Thiohalobacter thiocyanaticus: one gene and its partner. The protein of the gene in region 2 interacts with the protein of the main gene of each other region in a pairwise test. Links are inferred from orthologs where the notes say so. Each region holds a gene or a part of one and is shown on either strand. Other genes may lie near its edges. The genes, in order: CFK21_RS04855 and CFK21_RS01555.

Evidence for each region.
Region 1: the proteins of CFK21_RS01555 (region 2) and CFK21_RS04855 interact in binary tests that used the Escherichia coli proteins (3 or more experiments, as listed by UniProt). The link is inferred for Thiohalobacter thiocyanaticus from one-to-one orthologs.

What each region holds. Positions count from the first base shown.
Region 1 is NZ_AP018052.1:1,037,830-1,048,705, reverse strand. The notes cover bases 3,996-6,840. They hold CFK21_RS04855 (glutamate-5-semialdehyde dehydrogenase), read right to left. Parts: upstream 6,138-6,840; coding sequence 4,854-6,137; downstream 3,996-4,853. Other genes in these bases: holA (DNA polymerase III subunit delta), read right to left, coding at 6,339-6,840; nadD (nicotinate-nucleotide adenylyltransferase), read right to left, coding at 4,196-4,819; rsfS (ribosome silencing factor), read right to left, coding at 3,996-4,119. Outside these bases: CFK21_RS04885 (YhdP family protein), read right to left, coding at 1-1,012; rng (ribonuclease G), read right to left, coding at 1,046-2,497; CFK21_RS04875 (Maf family protein), read right to left, coding at 2,720-3,301; 23S rRNA (pseudouridine(1915)-N(3))-methyltransferase RlmH, read right to left, coding at 3,314-3,784; more of rsfS, read right to left, coding at 3,799-3,995; more of holA, read right to left, coding at 6,841-7,373; CFK21_RS04845 (LPS-assembly lipoprotein LptE), read right to left, coding at 7,376-7,885; leuS (leucine--tRNA ligase), read right to left, coding at 7,961-10,585; CFK21_RS04835 (zinc ribbon-containing protein), read left to right, coding at 10,854-10,876. UniProt on the Escherichia coli protein: Catalyzes the NADPH-dependent reduction of L-glutamate 5-phosphate into L-glutamate 5-semialdehyde and phosphate. The product spontaneously undergoes cyclization to form 1-pyrroline-5-carboxylate.
Region 2 is NZ_AP018052.1:328,102-339,124, forward strand. What follows is about bases 4,495-7,486. They hold CFK21_RS01555 (LytR/AlgR family response regulator transcription factor), read left to right. Parts: upstream 4,495-5,620; coding sequence 5,621-6,352; downstream 6,353-7,486. Other genes in these bases: CFK21_RS01550 (sensor histidine kinase), read left to right, coding at 4,554-5,624; CFK21_RS01560 (thioredoxin family protein), read right to left, coding at 6,616-7,104; hemC (hydroxymethylbilane synthase), read left to right, coding at 7,183-7,486. In the rest of the region: CFK21_RS01535 (cupredoxin domain-containing protein), read left to right, coding at 1-274; CFK21_RS01540 (EAL domain-containing protein), read left to right, coding at 321-3,041; argH (argininosuccinate lyase), read right to left, coding at 3,031-4,425; more of hemC, read left to right, coding at 7,487-8,118; CFK21_RS01570 (uroporphyrinogen-III synthase), read left to right, coding at 8,118-8,909; CFK21_RS01575 (uroporphyrinogen-III C-methyltransferase), read left to right, coding at 8,913-10,157; CFK21_RS01580 (heme biosynthesis HemY N-terminal domain-containing protein), read left to right, coding at 10,154-11,023. UniProt on the Escherichia coli protein: Member of the two-component regulatory system BtsS/BtsR, which is part of a nutrient-sensing regulatory network composed of BtsS/BtsR, the low-affinity pyruvate signaling system YpdA/YpdB and their respective target proteins, BtsT and YhjX.

The DNA of each region.
Region 1 (10,876 bases), 710 kb from region 2 along the record:
GGCCATCAGCGTCCGGCGGCGCCATGGCCAGCGTCAGCCCGGTGCGCGGCCAGCTCCGGTCGGCCTGGATGAGTTCCAACGCATCCAGGCTGAGCCGCCAGGCCGCACCGGTGCGATTCCATAGCAGCCGGGTCGCCAGCCGGTTGCCGGCAAGCAGCGGGGCGGCCCGCTCGCGGCTGGAGAGCACGGGCAGGTGGACGGCCAGTTCACCCTGCGCGGCCTCGATCCGCCCCCCCGTCAGCGTGAGCCAGAGGCGCGCATCCAGCACCCCGCCGGCATACCAGCGATCGGACAGGTACCAGCCGAGCCACTCACGCAGCATGAAACCCTGCGCATTCAGATACAGGCGGCCATGCCAGCGTTCGCGCTGCCCGGGCGGCAGCACCAGGTCCGCCTGCAATTCCAGCGTCTGCCCGAGGGCGGCGGCCGGCCTGGCCTGAAGGTGTAACTGATGCCGCTCACCGCGGTTGCGCATGCGCAGGGCGATGTCGCGGAACACCACCCGCGGATGCCCCAGGTAGCGGTCTTCCCAGCCCAGGGTGACATCCGTCAGTGCGATCCGCGGCTGTTCGGCGGCCAGCGTAAGCGGATTGAGGATGGGGGTGGCATGTTCACGCCCGCGCAGCACGATGCGTCCGTCCTCGCGTCGGATCAGGTTCAGTTCACTGCCCTGCAGGGCGATGCGATTGCTGACCAGCCGGCCCTGGCGCCAGGAACGCCACAGGTCGATGCCGATGCGCAGTTCCTCCAGCCGCAGCAGCACCTCCTCGCCGCTGCGATCGTAGAGGCGGGTGTTGAGCAGCCGCAGGTCCGGCCCGAGACCGTGCCAGCCGAGGTCCAGCCGCTCGATGCGCACCGGATGATCGACCCGCTGGGTGAGCCACTGCTGGAGTTCGTCGTGATAGTCATCCAGCAGCGGCAGCACCAGTCGGGCGATACTGAGCAGCAGCGCCGCAAGGATGAGCAGCGCGGCGACGCCATACCATACCAGCCGCGTGGCCCGTTTCAGCATGCAGGGAGATCCCGGTTCCGCAGCGTCCCGCCACTACATGAGCACGACGTCATATTGTTCCTGGGTATAGAGGGATTCGACCTGGAACTTGATCGGTTTGCCGATGAAGGATTCCAGTTCCGCCAGGCTGGTGGACTCCTCGTCCAGCAGCAGATCCACCACCTCGTGCGCGGCCAGCACCAGCAGCTGTTCGGCATCGTACTGGCGCGCCTCGCGCAGGATCTCGCGGAAGATCTCGTAGACCACGGTCTCGGGCGTCTTCAGCGAACCCCGACCGTTGCAGGTGGGGCAGACGCCGCACAGCACATGCTCCAGGCTCTCACGGGTGCGCTTGCGCGTCATCTGCACCAGGCCGAGGCTGGAGACCTCGCTGATGTGGCTGCGGGCGTGGTCGCGTTCCAGGTGGCGCTCCAGCGCGCGCAGCACCTGGCGTTTGTGGTCCTCGTCGGACATGTCGATGAAGTCGATGATGATGATCCCGCCCAGGTTGCGCAGGCGCAGCTGGCGGGCGATGGCCTGGGCCGCCTCCAGGTTGGTCTTGAAGATGGTCTCTTCCAGGTTGCGATGGCCCACATAGGCGCCGGTGTTGACGTCGATGGTGGTCATGGCCTCAGTCTGGTCGATGATGAGATAGCCGCCCGACTTCAGCTGCACCTTGCGATCCAGCGCGCGCTGGATCTCGTCCTCAACGCTGTAGAGATCGAAGATGGGCCGCTCGCCCGGATAGTATTCCAGCCGTTCGACCACCTCGGGGACGAACTGCTCCCCGAAACGCACCAGGCTGGCATGGGTCTCGCGCGAGTCCACCCGCACCTTCTCCACCTCCACCCCGACCAGGTCGCGCAGGGCGCGCTTGCTCAGGGGCAGGTCCTCGTGGACCATCTCGCCGGCACCGGCCTGGCGGCCGCGTTCCTGGATCGCACCCCACAGCCGGCGCAGGAAGGCCATGTCCGAACGCAGCGCCGCATCGGGCACACCCTCGGCGGCCGTGCGCACGATATAGCCCAGCCCCTCATCACCGGCATCATCGAGCACCACCTGCTTCAGGCGCTGGCGCTCGGTCTCATCCTCGATCTTCTGCGACACCCCGACGTTGGTGGCATAGGGCATGAACACCAGATAGCGCGAGGGGATGGTGATATGGGTGGTCAGGCGTGCGCCCTTGGTGCCGAGCGGGTCCTTGATCACCTGCACCATGAGCTCCTGGCCGTCGCGCAGCAGCTGGCTGATGGTGCTCGCCCCTTCGGACTCGGCATCGCGGGTCGCGATGTCGGAGGCATGCAGGAAAGCGGCCCGTTCCAGGCCGATGTCCAGAAACGCGGCCTGCATCCCGGGCAGCACCCGGCACACCACGCCCTTGTAGATGTTGCCCACCAGGCCCAGGCTGCGTTCGCGCTCGATGAAGACTTCCTGCAGCACGCCGTTCTCGACCATGGCCACGCGGGTCTCCTGCGGCGTGACGTTGATCAGTATCTCTTCACTCATGCAGTTTCCATTGAATCAAAACCCCTTTGCCACGGAATCACACGGAAAACACGGACAGTATCCGTTTTCCCGGCTGCTTCCATACCCGCACCGAACCTCGTAGGTTGGGTTAGCCCGGAGGGCGTAACCCAACATTCAGGCCGCGTTTGTTGGGTTACGGCGCTAATGCACCCAACCCAACCTACAAGGTTGTGTTTTTCACGGCGATTCCGCAGCGGTTCTTTACGAATCTCCCAACTCGAGCAGCGCCACGCCGGCCTCGCGCAGCAACTCCGCGGTCTCGAACAGGGGCAGACCCATTACGCCAGTGTAACTGCCCTCGAGACGGCTGACGAACATGGCCGCCCGCCCCTGGATGGCATAGGCCCCGGCCTTGTCGGCCGGCTCCCCGGTGGTCCAGTAGGCCGCGCACTCGGCGGGTTCCAGTTCACGAAAGCGCACCCGGTTACGGTTCAGGCGCAGCGCCTCGCGCCCGCCCACGACCAGGGCCACGGCGCTGAGCACCTCGTGTTCGCGCCCGGACAGCTGCGCCAGCATGGCCATACCGTCGGCGCGGTCGGCCGGCTTGCCCAGGGGCCGGCCGTCGAGGCTGATCAGGGTATCGGCACCCAGCACCGGCAGTTCAGCAACGGTTTTTGCTGCCAGGGCACGTGCCTTGTCCAGCGCCAGTCGACAGACCAGCGCCTCGACCGGCTCGCCCGGCAGCGGCGTCTCGTCGATGTCCACCGGCACGGCACGGTGGGGCACCCCGAGCTGGTTCAGCAGTTCCCGGCGGCGGGGCGAGGCGGACGCCAGCAGGATCATGAGTATCCCCCCTCAGGCCCGGTGATAGGGATGGCCACTGACCAGGCTCCAGGCGCGATAGAGTTGCTCGGCCAGCACCACCCGCACCAGCGGGTGCGGCAGGGTCAGGGGCGAGAGGGACCATTGCAGCTCGGCACGTTCACGGCAGGCGGCGGACAGGCCGTCCGGACCGCCGACCAGCAGCGCCAGGTCGCGTCCATCCTGCAGCCAGCCGCGCAGCCGGTCGGCCAGCTGTTCGGTGTTCCAGGCCCTGCCGCCGACCTCAAGGGCGATCACCGTCGCATCCCGGGGCACCGCCGCCAGCAGGCGTTCGCCCTCCTCGCGGCGGATGCGTTCCAGATCGGGGTTGCGGCCGCGTTTCGCAGGCGCGATCTCGACCAGTTTCAGGCGGCATTCATGCGGCAGACGCCTGGCATATTCGCTGAAGCCCGCCTCCACCCAGGCCGGCATCCGGGTGCCGACGGCCAGCAGATGAATCTGCATCAGGGCCTACCGCGTCATACGCTCTGCAGATGGGTGGCGGCCTCGCCCTCGCCGCCGGCGCTCCAGAGCTTCTCCAGGTTGTAGAAGGCACGCGCCCGCGGCAGCATCACATGAGCCACCACGTCGCCCAGGTCGACCAGGATCCATTCGCCGCTGTCCTGGCCCTCCACGCCGATCGGGCGCAGGCCCTGCTGCTTGGATTCATCGATGACGTTCTGGGAGATGGACCGGACGTGGCGGTCGGAGGTTCCGCTGGCAATGACCATGTAGTCGGTCACCGAGGTCAGTCCGCGCACATCGATGATGCTGATGTCCTGGGCCTTCATGTCCTCCATGGCCTGAACGACGAGGGTCTTGAGGGATTCGGTGGAGAGGGTTTCAGTCACGCGGTTTACCTGTGGGCTTGGGGATTCAACAATACAGACGGTTGGCCTGCAGATATTCGAGCACGGCATCGGGCAGCAGATAACGGCTGCTGCGCCCGGCGGCCTGCTGGGCGCGAATGGCGGTGGCGGAAATCGCCAGCGAGGTGACCTCGATCTGATATATAAGACCGGCCGGGCGGCTTTTCAAACGCGCGGCATCATCCACGCCCCGCTCGGTCAACAGCCGGGCCGGCGCGCCCGCCGGACGCCCCCCGCCCGGACGGGCCATCACCAGCAGGTGCGCCAGTTCGGTCAGGCGCTCCCAGCGGTCCCAGCCGTCCAGGCCGCCGAAGGCGTCCTCGCCCAGTACCAGACCCAGCGGGCAGTCACCGTGCTCGGCGCGCAGGGATTCCAGGGTGTCGACCATATAGGAGGGACCGGGGCGCTCCAGTTCACGCCCGTCCAGCACCAGCCGGTCCTGCCCCTGCAGGGCCAGCGCGAGCATGTCGCGGCGCGCCTCGGGGGAGGCCTGCGGTGGATCACGATGGGGGGGTTCCCGGGCCGGCAGCATCAGCATGGCCTCCAGGTCGAGTTGCTCCTGCACCTCCAGGGCGGTGCGCAGGTGACCATAGTGAACCGGATCGAAGGTGCCGCCGTAGACGCCGATCATGCCTGGCCGTCGGAACTGGGCATCGTGGACTGACTCAACTGCGCACCTGGCCGTCGCCCAGGACGACGAACTTGAGCGTGGTCAGGCCCTCCAGCCCCACCGGGCCGCGGGCATGCAGCTTGTCGGTACTGATGCCGATCTCCGCGCCCAGCCCGTATTCGAAGCCGTCGGCGAAGCGGGTGGAGGCGTTGACCATCACCGAACTGGAATCGACCTCGCGCAGGAAGCGCCGGGCGCGGGCATAGTCCTCGGTGACGATGGCGTCGGTGTGCTGCGAGCCATGGGCGGCGATGTGGTCCATGGCCGCGTCCAGATCATCCACCACCCGCACGGCCAGGATCGGCGCCAGGTACTCGGTGTCCCAGTCGGCGTCGCTGGCGGCGCTGATGCCGTCGAGGACGGCGCGGGTGCGCTCGCAGCCGCGCAACTCCACGCCCTTTTCCCGATAGGCTCGCGCCAGCCGCGGCAGGATGGATTCGGCGATGTCCGCATGCACCAGCAGGGTCTCCATGGTGTTGCAGGTGCCGTAGCGCTGGGTCTTGGCGTTGAGCGCAATGGCATAGGCCTTGTCCGGATCCGCGCGGTCGTCGATGTAGACGTGGCAGATCCCGTCCAGGTGCTTGATCACCGGGATGCGGGATTCCTCGCTCACCCGTTCGATCAGGCCCTTGCCGCCGCGCGGCACGATGACATCGACACAGTCCTTCATCCGCAGCAGTTCGCCCACGGCGGCACGGTCGGCGGTCTCGATCACCTGCACTGCCGTACCCGGCAGGCCGGCCTGGCCCAGGCCGATGCGGATGCAGGCGGCGATGGCCTGGTTGGAATGCAGCGCCTCGGAGCCGCCGCGCAGGATGGCGGCGTTGCCCGACTTCAGGCACAGGGCGGCGGCGTCGGCGGTCACATTGGGCCGGGATTCGTAGATGATGCCGATCACCCCGAGCGGCACCCGCATGCGTCCGACCTGGATACCGCTGGGCCGGTAATTGAGATCGCTGACGGCCCCGACCGGATCGGGCAGCGCAGCGATCTGGCGCAGGCCCTCGGCCATGGCGGCAATCCGGTCATCGGTCAGTTCCAGCCGGTCCAGCAGGGCCGCGTCCAGGCCGCGTTCGCGCCCGGCCTCGAGATCACGGGCGTTCTCAGCCTTGAGGGTATCGGTCGCGGCCTCGATGGCCTCGGCGATGGCATGCAGGGCATTGTTGCGGGCCGCGGTGTCGGAGCGGCTGAGCAGCCGGGCGGCGGCACGGGCCTGCTCGCCGACCCGCTGCATGTAGGTCGCAACGTCGGGGGCAAGGGATTCGGGGGTGGCGTTCATCCTGCGGTACGGGGTCCTGTCTGCTGCTGGAAAAACCAATCCGCCACGGAATCGCACGCGTTTCCAGCTGTAGGTTGGGTTAGGCGCGCCAGCGCCGTAACCCAACGAATGCGGTCTGAATGTTGGGTTACACCCTACGGGCTAACCCAACCTACGGCATTCGACCTGTCCGTGCTTTCCGTGTATTCCGTGGCCATGATCTCAGGCGGTCTTGCCCTCGGTCAGCCCGAGCGGCCGGCCCGCCAGATCCAAGGCCAATTGTACCAGTTCATCCCAGGGGTTGCCCGCGGCCTGACCCTTTATGATGCGGTCGATGCGGGCGCTGCGACGCAGGAAGCCGTACCAGGCCGGCAGCCGGTGCCGCTGCAGGGCCTGGCCGATCACCGCCTGGCGGTTCTTCCACACCCGGAACCGGCCCTGCACCGCAGCCAGCGACTCACCATGGGCCAGGGCCCAGCCCATGGCCTCCAGGCTGCGCAGTTCGCGGGTCAGGGCCCAGTTCACCAGCACCGGCTCCACCCCCTCCTGCTGCAGGCCGGCGAGCATGCGCACGGCGCGTTCGCCCTGGCCGGCCAGAACCGTGTCGACCAGGCCGAAGACATCGAATCGGGCGCTGTCGGAGACCGCCTCGGCGACCCGGGCCGCATCCAGCTGCTCGCCGGGGTAGAGCAGCGCCAGCTTGTCCACCTCCTGGGCCGCGGCCAGCAGATTGCCTTCGACCCGCTCGGCCAGCATCTGCACCGCCTCCGGCTCGGCGGTCAGGCCCGCCCGCTGCAGGCGCTGGCCGATCCAGCGCGGCAGCTGGCGGCCATCGATCGGCCAGGCGGCCAGCGACACGCCGGCGTCCTCCAGCGCCTTGAACCACTTCGCCCGGCGCTGGGCGGCCTCGAGCTTGCCGCAGATGACCAGCAACAGGGTATCCGGGGGCAGGGACCGGGTGTAGGCCGTCAGGGCCTTGCTGCCGGCGTCTCCGGGCTTGCCGGAGGGGATGCGCAGTTCCAGGATGCGTCGGTCGGCGAACAGCGACAGGGCGCTGGCGGCCTCGCCGAGCCGGCCCCAGTCGAAACCGGACTCGGCATGAAACACCTCCCGATCCACATAGCCCCCGGCCCGGGCTGCCGCGCGGATGGCATCGGCCGCCTCCTGCGCGACCAGGGTCTCCTCGCCCCAGAGCAGATAGACCGGCGCCAGTCCCTGCTTGAGATGGGTGGCGAGTTGTTCGGGCCTGAGTTGCATGGTCAGCCGTCGCTGCCGAGGGCCTGCAGCCGCAGCATCAGCAGCTGAGTGATGTCGCGGCGCATCTCGGCCCGGATCTCGCCTTCCTGGCTGCCGCTGGCCAGGGGATCGAAGCGGTCGTAGAGGTACTCCCGGGCCAGTTCCAGTTCCTGGGGTTCGAGCAGCAGCCGCCCGTCGGTGGTACGCACGCTGAACACCAGCCGCTGGATCAGTTCGTATTCCTGCACCTTGCCGCCGGCCTGCACCGACAGCACCCGGCGGCCGGCCTGGTTGGTGATGATATCCAGGATGGCCGTGGCCTGTTCCGCGGATGGCACCACCTGCACGCCGGATCCTTCCAGCAACCGGCGCAGGTCGCGGCCCAGATCGCTGTACTCGCTCAGCCCCTGTATCTGGGTGCGCGCCATTTCGGGTGGCAGGTTCGCCTGGCCGCGCAGCTGGAAGCCGCAGGCGGACAGGGTCAGGGCCAGCAGCAGGACTAGAACGGTCGGCAGGTGATGGGATCGGGTCATGGAAGATCCTGTTTATCAGCGTGAAGGCCGTAGCTCGGGTTACGCTGCGCTAACCCGAGCTACATCATTCCTCGTTCAGACAACAATGTTGACCAGCTTGCCCGGCACCACGATGGTCTTGCGGATCGGCTTGCCCGCGGTGAAACGCTGGACATTGGCATCAGTGTGCGCCGCGGCCTCGACACCGGCCTTGTCGGCATCGGCCGGCACCTGGATGCGGGCGCGGACCTTGCCGTTGACCTGCACCACCAGCTCGATGCTGTCCTGTACCAGGGCCGCGGCGTCGTGCCGCGGCCAGGGGGCGGCGAGAATCTCGGCTGCGTCGGTGCAGCGAACGCGCGGCCACAGTACATGGCAGATGTGCGGCACCACCGGTGCGAGCAGCCGCAGCAACATGTCCACGGCCTCGTACTGCAGAGCGAGATCGCCGGGCGCCTCGCTCTGCTCGTCGATCTCGCCCAGGCTGTTGACCAGCTTCATGCAGGCCGCCACCACGGTGTTGAACTGGTACCGCCCATAGTCGCGCGCGGCCTGCTCCACCGCCTGATGGATGGCGGTACGCCGCTGCTGGCGTTCCGTGTCCAGGCCGCTCCAGTCGAAGCCAGCGAGGAAGGCGCGGCGCTCCTCGGGCGTATCGTACTTCGCCAGGCGGAAGGCCGGGCGCATACCCAGCGCCCACAGCCGCTTGAGGAAGCGATGGGCGCCGGCCACGCCCTCGTCGGACCACTCCAGCGATTGCTCGGGCGGGGCGGCGAACAGGGTGAACAGACGCACCGTGTCGGCACCGAAGCGCTCGATCAGCGCCTGTGGATCCACGCCGTTGTTCTTGGACTTGGACATCTTCTCGATGCCGCCGATCTGCACCGGCCCGCCGTCGCGGCCCAGGCGGGCGCCGGTGAGCTTGCCCTTGCCGTCGCGCTCGACCTCGACCTCGGCGGGATTGAAGAAACGTTTCCGGCCGTCCTCTTCACGATAATAGGTCTCGGCCACCACCATGCCCTGGGTCAGCAGCCGTTTGAAGGGTTCGTCCGAGCGGATCAGGCCGGCGTCGCGCATCAGCTTGTGATAGAAGCGCGAGTACAGCAGATGCAGGATGGCATGTTCGATGCCACCGATGTACTGATCCACCGGCAGCCAGTAGTCGGCACGCGCGTCCAGCATAGCCTGGTCGTTGTCGGCGCAGGCATAGCGGGCGTAGTACCAGGACGACTCCATGAAGGTGTCGAAGGTATCGGTCTCGCGCTCGGCCTCGCCGCCGCACTGCGGGCAGCTGGTGCGGGACCATTCCGGCATCTTCTTCAACGGCGAGCCGCTGCCGTCGAACTCGACCTGTTCCGGCAGCACCACCGGCAGCTGGTCCTCCGGCACCGGCACCGCGCCGCAGTCGGGACAGTTGATGATGGGGATGGGACAGCCCCAGTAACGCTGGCGGGACACACCCCAGTCGCGCAGCCGGTAGTTGACCGTGCGCCGGCCGCGGCCCTGCGCCTCGATGTAGTCGGCGATGGCGCTGAAGGCCTGATCGAAGTCCAGGCCGTCGAACTGTCCCGAGTCGCGCAACACGCCCTTCTCGGTCCAGGCCGCCTCACTGACATCCGCCTGCGAGCCGTCGGCGGAATGAATCACCTGTTTGATGGGCAGACCGTACTTGCGCGCGAATTCGTAATCGCGCTGGTCGTGCGCGGGCACCGCCATCACCGCACCGGAGCCGTAGCCCATGAGCACGAAGTTGGCCACCCACACCGGCACCGGCTCGCCGCTGACCGGGTGCAGGGCCGTGAGGCCGGTCGCCACGCCCTTCTTTTCCATGGTCTCCAGCGCGGCCTCGGAGGTCTCGGTGTGGCGGCATTCCTCGATGAAGGCGGCCAACTCGGGGTTGTCCTGCGCGGCGCGCACGGCCAGGGGGTGCTCGGCGGCCACGGCCACGTAGGTCACGCCCATCAGGGTGTCGGGACGGGTGGTGTAGACGCTCAGGCGCTCATCCGCACCGGCGATATCGAACTCCAGTTCCAGACCCTCGGAGCGACCGATCCAGTTGCGCTGCATGGTGCGCACCGCCTCCGGCCAGCCCTCGAGCCGGTCGATCTCATTGAGCAGTTCCTCGGCATAGTCGGTGATGCGCATGAACCACTGCGGGATGTCGCGACGCTCGACCAGGGCGCCGGAACGCCAGCCGCGGCCGTCGATGACCTGCTCGTTGGCCAGCACCGTCTGGTCGACCGGGTCCCAGTTGACCGTGGCCATCTTCTTGTAGACCAGGCCCTTTTCATAGAGTCGGGTGAACAGCCACTGCTCCCAGCGATAGTACTCGGGTCGGCAGGTAGCCAGTTCGCGCGACCAGTCGTAGCCGAAGCCCAGCCGTTTGAGCTGCTCGCGCATGTAGTCGATGTTCTCGTAGGTCCAGGCCGCCGGCGGCACCCGGTTCTGCATGGCGGCATTCTCGGCCGGCAGGCCGAAGGCGTCCCAGCCCATGGGCTGAAGCACGTTTCTGCCCTGCATGCGCTGGTAGCGGGCGATCACATCCCCGAGGGTGTAGTTGCGCACGTGGCCCATGTGCAGGCGGCCGCTGGGATAGGGAAACATGGACAGGCAGTAGAATTTTTCCCGCCTGGGGTCCTCGACAACCCGGAAGCTGTCGTGGGTTTCCCAGTACTGCTGCGCCTCGGCCTCGACCTGCCCGGGTTGGTAGTGTTCGTCCATTGCTTTCCTGAAAATACGGTCACTTGAATGGCCGCAAAGGATACCTGATCCGTGGCGGCTCTTCACCTGACCGGAAATCTGTTCCAAACTAGCATCAGCACTGAATAGCGCTTCCCCTGACCGCGTCATCCCCGCGCAGGCGGGGATCCAGCCTCCACCGGCTCCGCCGGGTCATGGATGCCCCCGGGCGGGAATGACGGAGAGGATGGAATCCGGCTCAGGCAAGTGCCATTCGGACCCGTCCCTGTTACTACGGAGAAAACCCGACATGTCAGATTCCCAGCCCTCCGG
Region 2 (11,023 bases):
CAGCTATGCCCGCATCGATGTGGTCGATGCACCGCGGCTGGCCATTGTCGAGGCCGGTGAGCGGTTCGAGTTCCGCGACCTCGAGGCCGGCCGCTGGCGGCTGCGGGTGGCCGCTATCGGCGCCGAGACCCTGGAACAGGACACCATGGCCATGACGGCGCCGCCGCCGCTGGAGTTGCGTCTGCCGGTGAAGAGCGGAGTGCAGCCGGAGCACAACAGCGCGGCCGGGGTCGTGACCGTCGATCAGCTGTATCCGGCGCTGCCGGGAAGATGAGGCAGGGATGCGAATCGGGCAGAAAAACAGTCTCCTCGTCGTTGGCATGATGCTGCTGGTACTGGTCGGCATGACCAGTGCCGGCTATCTGCTGGTCACCGGCCACGTCAACCGCCAGATCAGCAGCGATATCCAGCATGCCCACGAGGTCTATGTGCAGGCCCAGCGCGAGGCCTTTGCCCAGCTGGTGAGCACGGCCCGCAACATCAGCCAGGAGCCGGGCCTGCTGGCAGCACTGCTCACGGCGCATGCGCCGACGGTACGCAGCACCCTGGAAGAGAGCTTTCCGCGGCCCGGCATCGATCTGCTGGCGCTGAGCCTGGAGAGCGGTCCCGGCCAGACCCTGGCCGAGGGCAGCAAGCCGCACCTGGTGTCGCCGCGGGTGCTGGCCTCGGATGCCATCCAGAGCCTGGTGCGGCAGGTCACCCGGGGCGCCCGGGTAGCCTATGGCAACGCCATGATCTTCGAGACCTTCCTGCGCCTGGTCGCCATCCCGGTGGCCAACCCGGGCGGCGGTGTGATCGGGGTCATGGTGCTCGGGCAGGAGATCGACCAGGCGGCGATCGAGCGTTATCAGCCGCTGCTGCGTACCGAGGTGGCGCTGTTCGACGCCCAGGCGCTGGTTGGCAGCACCCTGCCCGGCCGGCTGGCGCAGCTGCAGGCGCTGGAGGCCGGCCGGGTCGAGTTCAGCCTGGACGGAACCGGCTATCTCGGACAGGTCTACCCGGTGCTGGCCGGCGACGGCCGGACACCGGTGGCGCGGCTGCTGCTGGCGCATGCCAGTGACAACTACTGGGCACCGTATCGCAGCTTTGCCCTGCAGGGCCTGCTGGTCTCCGGCGCCATCCTGGTGGTGGCGGCGGTGCTGGGCATGGTGATCAGTCGACGCACCCTGACCCGGCCGCTGAGCCTGCTGGCCGCGGCGACCCGCAAGATCGCCGCCGGCGATCTCGCCTGGCGGGTGGAGCTGAAGCGGGAGGATGAACTCGGCGAACTGGCCGATTCCTTCAACCGCATGCTCGACGACCTGCGCCAGTCCAACGAGGCGCTGGAACACAACCGCCGGCGCTTCCATGATTTCGCTGCCAGTTCCTCGGACTGGTTGTGGGAGACCGACGCCGGGGGTCGCATCACCTATCTGTCCCCCGGATTCAAGGCCTCGCTGGGCATGGACAGCCAGGAGTGCCTCGGCCGGACCTGGCAGGAAGTGTTCCCCGAGGACGATCTGGAGGCGCTCACGGCGCGCCTGCAGCCGCAGCGGGATCGTGGCTTCCCGTTCAAGGAATTGAGCTTCCGCGTCTGCCTGCACGACGGCACCATCCGGGACCTGCGCATCAGCGGCATACCGGTGCGGGAGCAGGACCGCTTCGCCGGTTTCCGCGGCACTGCCAGCGATATCTCCAAGCAGCGCATCAACGAGGAGCGGGTCGCGCTCCTGTCCAACCAGGACCAGCTCACCGGGCTTACCAACCGCCGCCGCTTCCTGGTCGACCTGGCGCACGAAATCCGCCGGGCCCAGGCACATGACCGTCAGGGCGTGCTGATGCTGGTGGACCTGGACCATCTCAAGCTGCTCAATGATGCCGCGGGCTATGCCGTCGGCGACGAGATGATCGTGCAGGTCGCCGGGGTGCTGGAGCGGCTGTCGCGCGAGGAGGATATCCTCGGCCGCATCAGCGGCGACGAGTTCGCCCTGACCCTGCCGGATCTGGGGCTTGACGCTGCGCGCGCGCAGGCCGCGCGGATACTCGAGGCGATCACCCAGTGTCGGCCGGTCCGCACCAAGGCCGGTGTGCCCATCAATGTCTCAGCCAGTATCGGCCTGGTGGCCTTCCCCGATCAGGGCACCGATCCGGTGGAACTGATCGCCAAGGCCGACAGCGCCATGTACGCCGCCAAGGATGCCGGGCGCAACCGGTTCGAGGTCTTCGACGAGGCCAGCATGTCGCGCGAGCATATCGGCGGCCTGCTGGCCTCGCGCAACCGGGTGCTCAGGGGCCTGGAGGAGGATCGTTTCGAGCTGCATTTCCAGCCCATCGCCAGCGTGCTCAACGGCGAGGTGCACCACTTCGAGACCCTGGTACGGATGCGCGATGACAGCGGCCAGGTGATACCGCCGGGCGCCTTCATCCCGGCCGCCGAGCAGTTCGGTCTGATCGGGAGAGTGGATAAGGAGATCGTGCGCAAGGCGATCTATCACATCGCCACCCTGCCCGATGCCCTGAGCCAGGTCGGGTTCTCCATCAACCTGTCCGGGTTGTCGGTGGGCGAAGACGAACTGCTGCGTCTGATCGAGAACTGTCTGGACGAGACCGGACTGGATCCGGCCCGCATCACCTTCGAACTGACCGAGACCGCGGCCTGCGAGAACATGTCGCTGGCGGCCGAGTTCCTCGGCCGCATCCGCCAGCTGGGCTGCCGCATCGCGCTGGACGACTTCGGCGTGGGCTTCTCCTCCTTCTCCTATCTGAAGCACCTGCATGTGGACATGCTCAAGATCGACGGCAGTTTCATCCGCGACATCGCCAGCAACCAGGAGGACCAGCTGTTCGTCAAGGCGCTGGTGGACGTGGCGCGCGGCATGGGCATCCGCACCATTGCCGAGTTCGTGGAAAGCGAGGCCGCCTTCCGGCTGCTGCAGCGCCTGGGCGTGGATTATGTGCAGGGCTACTACATCGGCCGGCCCGAGCCCGCCATCACCGGGGACGGATTGCATGGATTCGCCCGGCGGCTGAACCCGGGCGGCGGTCAGGTGGTCAACGGCTGAGCCGCTGGCGCGCCCGCTGTGCGGCGGCCCGCACCTGGGACGGCGCGGTGCCGCCGATGTGATCGCGGCTGGCGATCGAACCCTCCAGGGTCAGCACCTCGAACACATCCTGCTCGATGATTCCGCTGAACTGCTGCAGCTGCTCCAGGCTGAGCTGGGACAGGTCGCGCCCCTGCTCCAGCCCCAGGCGCACCGCCTTGCCCACCACCTCGTGGGCATCGCGGAACGGCAGTCCCCTGCGCACCAGGTAGTCGGCCAGATCGGTGGCGGTGGAGAAGCCCTCCAGCGCTGCCGCGCGCAGCCGTTCGCGTTTCGGTTCGATGGCCGGGACCATGTCGGCGAACACCCGCAGGCAGCCCCGGACCGTGTCGACGGTGTCGAACAGCGGTTCCTTGTCTTCCTGGTTGTCCTTGTTGTAGGCCAGCGGCTGGCCCTTCATCAGGGTCAGCAGGCCGATCAGGTGGCCGTTGACGCGGCCGGTCTTGCCGCGTACCAGTTCGGGAACGTCGGGGTTCTTCTTCTGCGGCATGATGGAGGAGCCGGTGCAGAAGCGGTCGGGCAGGTCGATGAAGCCGAACTGGGCCGAGGTCCACAGGATCAGCTCTTCCGAAGCACGGGACAGATGCGTCAGCAGCAGCGCCGCCGCACTGGTGAATTCGATGGCGAAGTCGCGGTCGCTGACCGCGTCCAGCGAGTTCTCCGCCGGGGCGTCGAAGCCGAGCAGCTCGGCCGTATAGTGCCGGTCGATGGGATAGGTGGTGCCGGCCATGGCCGCCGCGCCCAGCGGCATCAGGTTGACCCGCCGCCGGCAGTCGGCCAGGCGCTGGCGGTCGCGCTCCAGCATCTCGAACCAGGCCAGCATGTGGTGGCCGAAGGTCACCGGCATGGCCACCTGCAGGTGGGTGAATCCCGGCATCAGGGTGTCGGCCTCGCGCTCGGCCAGATCGATCAGGCCGCCCTGCAGCCGTTCAAGCTCGGCCGTGATCAGGTCGATTTCCTCGCGCAGATACAGGCGCATGTCGGTGGCGACCTGGTCGTTGCGCGAGCGGCCGGTGTGCAGTTTCTTGCCGGTGGCGCCGATACGCTCGGTGAGGCGCGCCTCGATATTCATGTGCACGTCCTCGAGCCCGACCGACCAGTCGAAGTCGCCGGCCTCGATCTCGCCGCGGATGTCCTCCAGGCCGGCGATGATCTCGTCGCATTCCGCCGCCGTCAGCACGCCGACCCGGGCCAGCATGCGGGCATGGGCGATGGAGCCGGCGATGTCCTGGCGGTACAGGCGCCGGTCGAAGCCCACCGAGGCGGTGAAGGCCTCGACGAAGGCGTCGGTGGATTCGGTGAAGCGGCCGCCCCAGGGTTTGCTCTTGCTGTCGCTGTCCGCCATGTCGGATTCCGTTCGGTTACAGTGGCGCGAGTATACCGCTGGCCGCGTCAGCGGGGCCAGGGATGCTGGTTCTGGCCGGGGCGTCGGGGGATAATCGCGCTCAGTGCGGGGAGGGAACAGCCGGGAACATGGAAACGCCAGCCAACAACGCCGCCGGGTTGCCGCAGGGTGATGCCGGCTTCCTGCCCGACTTCTGCGCCATTCGTGCGGTGTTCGCCGTGGTGGTCAGCGCCCAGATGCTGGCCTTTGTGCTCGCGCTGGCGGGCAGCCCGTTGGGCGCGCTGTGGTGGAGCGAACTGGGCCTGGTGTCGCTGTTTGTGCAATGGGTGGCGCTGTCATGCACCGCGGCCCTGTGCCTGGCCCGGCGCTGGCTGCTGCGCCTGCCGCCGCGCCGCGCCGGGGTGCTGGCCTACGGATTGATCCTGTTGATCGTGCTCGGCCTGAGTGAACTGGCCTTCCGGCTTCTGCCGGCATACGGCGCCATGGAAGCGAATGGCGACGGCCACATGGATTACCTGATCCGCAACCTGGCTATCGCCGCCATCGTCGCCGCGCTGCTCCTGCGCTACTTCTTTGTCCGGCATCAGTGGCAGATGCAGGTGGCCGCCGAGGCCCAGGCCCGGGTCGAGGCGCTGGCTGCACGCATCCGGCCGCACTTCCTGTTCAACAGCCTCAACACCATCGCCGCGCTCACCCGCAGCCGGCCGGCGCTGGCCGAGGAGGTGGTGCAGGATCTGGCCGAACTGTTCCGCGCCGGCATGAAGGAAGTGCAGGCGCGCATCCCGCTCAGCGAGGAACTGACCATTGCCCGCCGCTATCTGAACATCGAACGGCTGCGTCTTGGGGAGCGGCTGCAGGTGGAATGGACCGAGAAGAACCTGCCGCTGGACGAGGCAGTGCCGCCGCTGATCCTGCAGCCGCTGATCGAGAACGCCGTCTATCATGGTATTGAGCCGCGTGGCGAGGGCGGCTGCATCCATATCCTGGCGACCTACAACAAGGGCAGGCTGCGCCTGGAAGTGCGCAATCCGCTGCCGCCGCAATCCGATCCGCCGCGCCGGGCGGGCAACCGCATGGCGCTGGAGAACATCCGTCAGCGCCTGTTGCTGGTGTTCGGGGCGCAGGCGCGGCTGGAGACCGAGCAGCGCGACGGCCAGTACCGGGTGCGCATGCTGATTCCGCTGGAGCGTGCCGCATGAAGGTGCTGGTGGTCGACGACGAGGCGCTGGCGCGGGAGCGGCTGATCTCCATGCTGGCCGGTGTGCCCGACATCGAGATCACCGGCGAGGCGGCCACCGGGCGCGAGGCCATCGAGCAGGTGGCGGCAAACCGTCCCGACGTGGTGCTGCTGGATATCCGCATGCCGGAGATGGACGGACTGGAGGCAGCTAGGCACCTGGCCGGGCTGAGCGAGCCGCCGGCGGTGATCTTCACCACCGCCTATGGCGATCATGCCCTGGAGGCCTTCGAGGCCTGTGCCGTGGATTACCTGCTCAAGCCCATCCGCAATGAGCGCCTGATGGCGGCCCTGGCCAATGCCTGCCGGCTCAACAGGGCCCAGGCCGCACGCATCGGGGATCTGCCCGAGACCCGTCGGCGCAGTCACCTGTGCCTGCCGGTGCGCGGCGGCCTGCAGCTGGTGCCGGTGGCCGACATCCGCTATTTCCAGGCCGACAACAAGTACGTCACCGTGCGTACCGGCGAGGGCGAGTTCCTGATCGAGGAAGCGCTCAAAGCGCTGGAAGAGGAGTTCGGCGGGGACTTCATCCGCATTCACCGCAACGCCCTGGTGGCGCGGCGTCATCTCAGTGCGCTGGAGCGTGACGCCGAGGGTCGGCTGTGCGCCGTGCTGCGCGGGGTGGATGCGCGCCTGGAGGTCAGCCGCCGGCAGCAGCCCGAAGTGCGGCGGTTGTTGAAGGGGGCGTGAGGGAAAAGCTTTAAACCGCGAAGGCGCACAAGGCGCGCGAAGGAAGATGCGAATCAGGGTTGGAATTGTAGGCCGGAAAAAGGGCCGAATGGCCCGTTTCCGGCATTGGCCGGGCATGCCGGGAACGCTGCGCTTATCCCGGCCTACGCTCTGGATCAGTACGTAGGTCGGGTTAGCGCAGCGTAATCCGACAACCCACTTTGCGTCTCCGCGCCTTTGCGTCCTCTGCGTTTGTGTCGTGAAAGGTTGGTGTCGGCAGCAGGTTACTGATCCAGCGCCGCGTTGGCCGTGTCGATGCCGCGGTCGATATAGCCGCCGTAGAAGTCCGGGGTCAGCAGTCCGACGATGCGCTTGGCCAGTTCCTCGCCACCGGGGCCCAGAAACAGCAGGGTGGGGGTCATGTCGACGCCGTATTCGTCGGCGATGCGCCGCGCCGGGCGGATCTCACCCTGCAGGTCCTCAACCATGACGCCGGCGTCGATATTGAGCTTGCGGATCAGTACCCGATCCTCGTAATCGCCGCTGATCAGCATCGGGACCAGGAAGTCCTGCTCGACCTGTTCGCAATAGGTGCAGTGATGGCTGCTGAAGGCCAGCAGCAGCGGCAGGCCGCGCTCGGCCGCTTCCCGGGTGGCCTGCTCCAGGCTCTGCACCTGCTGGACCTCCGGTCGGGTTCCGGCGCCGGCGGCGGCCTGGCCCAGCAGCCAGAGCAGCAGCAGCCCGCCCGTGATAAACTTGAAAGCCTGTTTCACCACTCGTTATCCTCACTGCCTGCGCGCGGGCGGGACAACCGGTCCGCGCTGTCCAATCCCACTGTATCAAGAGAAATCATGTCCCTGACCAAGCTCCGCATCGCCACCCGCAAGAGCGCGCTTGCCCTGTGGCAGGCCGAACACGTCAAGACCGGCCTGGAACTGCACCACCCCGGCCTGGAGGTCGAGCTGGTCACCATGACCACCCAGGGCGACCGGGTGCTCGACAGTCCGCTGGCCAAGATCGGGGGCAAGGGGCTGTTCGTCAAGGAACTGGAGACCGCCCTGTTGGAGGGACGTGCCGATATCGCCGTCCATTCCATGAAGGATGTCCCGGTGGAACTGCCCGATGGCCTGGAACTGGCCCAGATCCTGGACCGCGAGGACCCGCGCGATGCCTTCGTCTCCAATCAATATGCGGACTGGGAGGCGCTGCCACAAGGGGCAGTGGTGGGCACCTCCAGCCTGCGCCGCCAGAGTCAGCTGCGGGCCCTGCGCCCGGATCTGGAAATCCGCGACCTGCGCGGCAACGTCAACACCCGGCTGGAGAAGCTCGATCGCGGCGACTACGCCGCCATCATCCTGGCCTGTGCCGGCCTCAAGCGGCTGGGCTTCGCACAGCGCATCCGCAGCGAACTCGGGCCGCAGGTGATCCTGCCGGCCATCGGCCAGGGCGCGATCGGCATCGAATGCCGCTCCGGGGACCCCGAGGTGCAGGGCCTGATCGCGCCGCTGGGCCACAGCCACACCGCGCAGCGGGTCGCCGCCGAACGGGCCCTGAACGCCGCCCTGCAGGGCGGTTGCCAGGTGCCCATCGGGGGTTATGCCGAGATCGAGCACGGGGTGATCGTGCTGCGCGGCCTGGTCGGCCGCCCGGATGGCAGCGAGATCGTCCACGGGGTGATCAGCGGCCGGCCCGAGGACGGCGAGGAACTCGGCCGGGTGCTGGCCGAGGACCTGCTCAGCCGCGGTGCCGACGCCATCCTCAAGGCGCTCTACGCCGAAGCGCAATAATGGACACAGCCCCCGCCCTGGCAGGCTGGCGGGTCCTGGTCACCCGCCCCGAGGCCCAGGCCGGCCCGCTGTGCGAGCGGCTGGCCGCGGCGGGCGCGGAGCCGGTCCCGTTCCCGGTGATGGAAATCCGCTTTCTGAACGGCGTCCGCTGGCCGGCGCCGCTGGACAGCTTCGACTATGCCCTGTTCGTGAGCGTGAATGCCGTGACCGCCTTCCGTGCCCAGGCCGCGGGAGCGGGTTGGCCGGCGGGCGTGAAGACCCTGGCCATCGGCCGGCAGACCGCGGCGGCCATGACGGCGGCCGGCATCCCGGTCAGCCTGGCCGCGCCCTCCCCCTTCACCAGCGAGGCGCTGCTGGCGCTGCCGGACTTGCAGCGCCTGGCGGATTGTTCCATCGTGATACTCCGTGGCCGTGGCGGCCGGGAGCTGATCCGGGACACTCTGTGCCAGCGCGGGGCCCGGGTCGAGGCGCTCGAGCTCTACGAGCGGAGGCTGCCCGAGGCGGATTCCGCTGCGTTGCTGCAGCGCTGGCATAGTGGCGGGATCGATGCCGTGTTGGTGACCAGTAACGCGATCCTGGATAATCTGCTCGAACTGCTGGGCGAAGCCGGTCGCGAGTTGCTGCGGCGCACCCCGCTGATCGTTCCCAGCGAGCGCACCCGGGCCTATGCATCGCGCCAGGGCTGTGAACAGGTCAGGGTGGCGGACAATGCCACCGATGCGGCCATGGTTGCGGCGCTGGCGCGGCTCGCCGCTGACCGGGCCTCCGCCCACCACCCATCGGGAAGCTGAAGCATGAGTGAGAACAAGGATAAGCCCCAGCCTCAGGGCGCACCCGGATCCGGATCGGCCGCGAGCGAGGGCGGCGGCAAGCCACGCTCGCGCGGCGGCCGCCGGCGCAGCCCTTCCGCGCCCTCAACTGCTGCCGGCGGCGCCAGCCAGGCGCCGGCCCCGACCGGCGGGCGCTATGCCGGGCCGCTGGCCATCCTGGCCCTGCTGGTCGGCGTCGGTGCCCTGGTCGCCGGCTATTTCATCTGGCACGAGGTGCAGCGCCAGGCCGGCTGGCAGCAGGAGGTGCTGGCCCAGATCGATGCCCGCAACCAGGCCCTGGACAATCGCGTGACAGCGGCGGTGGACCGGATGGAAGCCACCCTGGACGAGGCCGTCGGCGCCCGCCGCGGCCTGCAGCAGGATCTGGCCGATCAGCAGCAGTCGATCGCGGCCCTGGAACGCGCCTTCGGCGTGCTGCGGGCCCAGGTCGGCCGCAGCCAGGAGGCCTGGGTGCTGGCCGAGGCCGAGTACCTGCTGCATGTGGCCAACCAGCGGCTGCAGCTGGCGCGCGACGTCGATACCGCCATCGCCGCGCTCACGAGCGCCGATCAGCGCCTGCAGGAATTGGCCAACGCGGCCTACCTGCCGGTGCGCGAACAGATCAGCCGCGAACTGGCCGGCCTGCGCGGCGTCGACGTGCCGGACATCGACGGCATCGCCCTGCGCCTGCAGACCCTGGCAGACAGTGTCGATGACCTCAAGGTCGCCGGCGCCCAGTACCGGCCGACGCCGCGCGGTGCCGCCGCCGACGCCGGGGCCGAAGCCGACGCCGAAGCCGGCAGCTGGCGCGAGTTGCCCGCCGCCCTGTGGGGCGAACTGCGCCAACTGGTGGCGGTGCGGCGCAACGACGAGCCGGTCGCCCCGCTGCTGGCGCCGGACCAGCAGTTCTTTCTCTACGCCAATCTGCGCCTGCAACTCGATACCGCCCGGCTCGCCGCCCTGCGCGGCAACCCCGAGTTGTACCGGGTGAGCCTGCGTACAGCGCGCGACTGGCTGGCGCAGGAATTCGACGCCGGGCAACCGGCGGTGCGCGAGGCCCGCGCCGAGCTCGATGCCTTGCTCGCGGTGGAACTGCGCCCCGCCCTGCCCGACATCGCCGGTTCCCTGCGCCTGCTGCGCCAGGAACTGGCCCTGATCGAGGCCGGTCGGGCCGCGCCGGAAGCGGCTTCCGACGAAGCTGCTGCTGAAGGCGCGGGGAACGCACCATGAAACCGCTGTTTCTGGCCCTGCTCACCCTGGCCCTGGGCGTGGTGCTCGGGTTGGTGTTTCTCAACGAACCCGGCTATGTGCTGATCGGCTACGGTCAGTGGAGCGTCGAGACCAGCCTGTCGCTGCTGCTGTTCGGCCTGCTGCTGGGGTTCATCGTCCTCTACGCCCTGCTGCGGCTGCTGGCCGGGGCGCGGCGCACCCCCCGGCGGCTGCGGGCCTGGCGCGGCCGGCGCCGGGCCCTGCGCGCCCGGCACTCGCTCAACCAGGGCCTGCTGGCCCTGTCCGAGGGCGACTGGCCGCGTGCCGAGCGGCTGCTGACCCAGCATGCCGATGACAGCGAGAGTCCGCTGCTCAACTATATCGCCGCGGCCCGGGCCGCCCAGTACCAGGGTGCGGATGCCCGGCGTGACCAGTATCTGCGCCTGGCTCACCAGGCGATGCCCAACTCCGACGTCGCCGTCGGCCTGACCCAGGCCGATCTGCAGTTCAGCCATCAGCAGATGGAACAGGCGCTGGCCACGCTGACCCATCTGCGCAGCATCGCGCCGCGTCATGCCTATGTACTGAAGATGCTCGCCCGTCTGTACCAGCGCCTGGGCGACTGGGAGCGCCTGCGCGAACTGCTGCCCGAACTGCGCAAGCGCCGGGCCCTGCCCGAGCCGGCGCTGGACGAACTGGAGGAGACGGTCTACCGCGCGCTGCTGGAGGGCAGCGTGCGTCAGCACGATGCCGCGGCGCTGCAGCAGCTGTGGGGCCAGCTGCCACGGCGGCTGCGCCAGGACAATGACCTGGTCCTGGTCTACGGCCGCGCCCTGCATCACCTGGAGCTGGATCCGGCGGCCGAGCCGGTGCTGCGCGAGGCCATC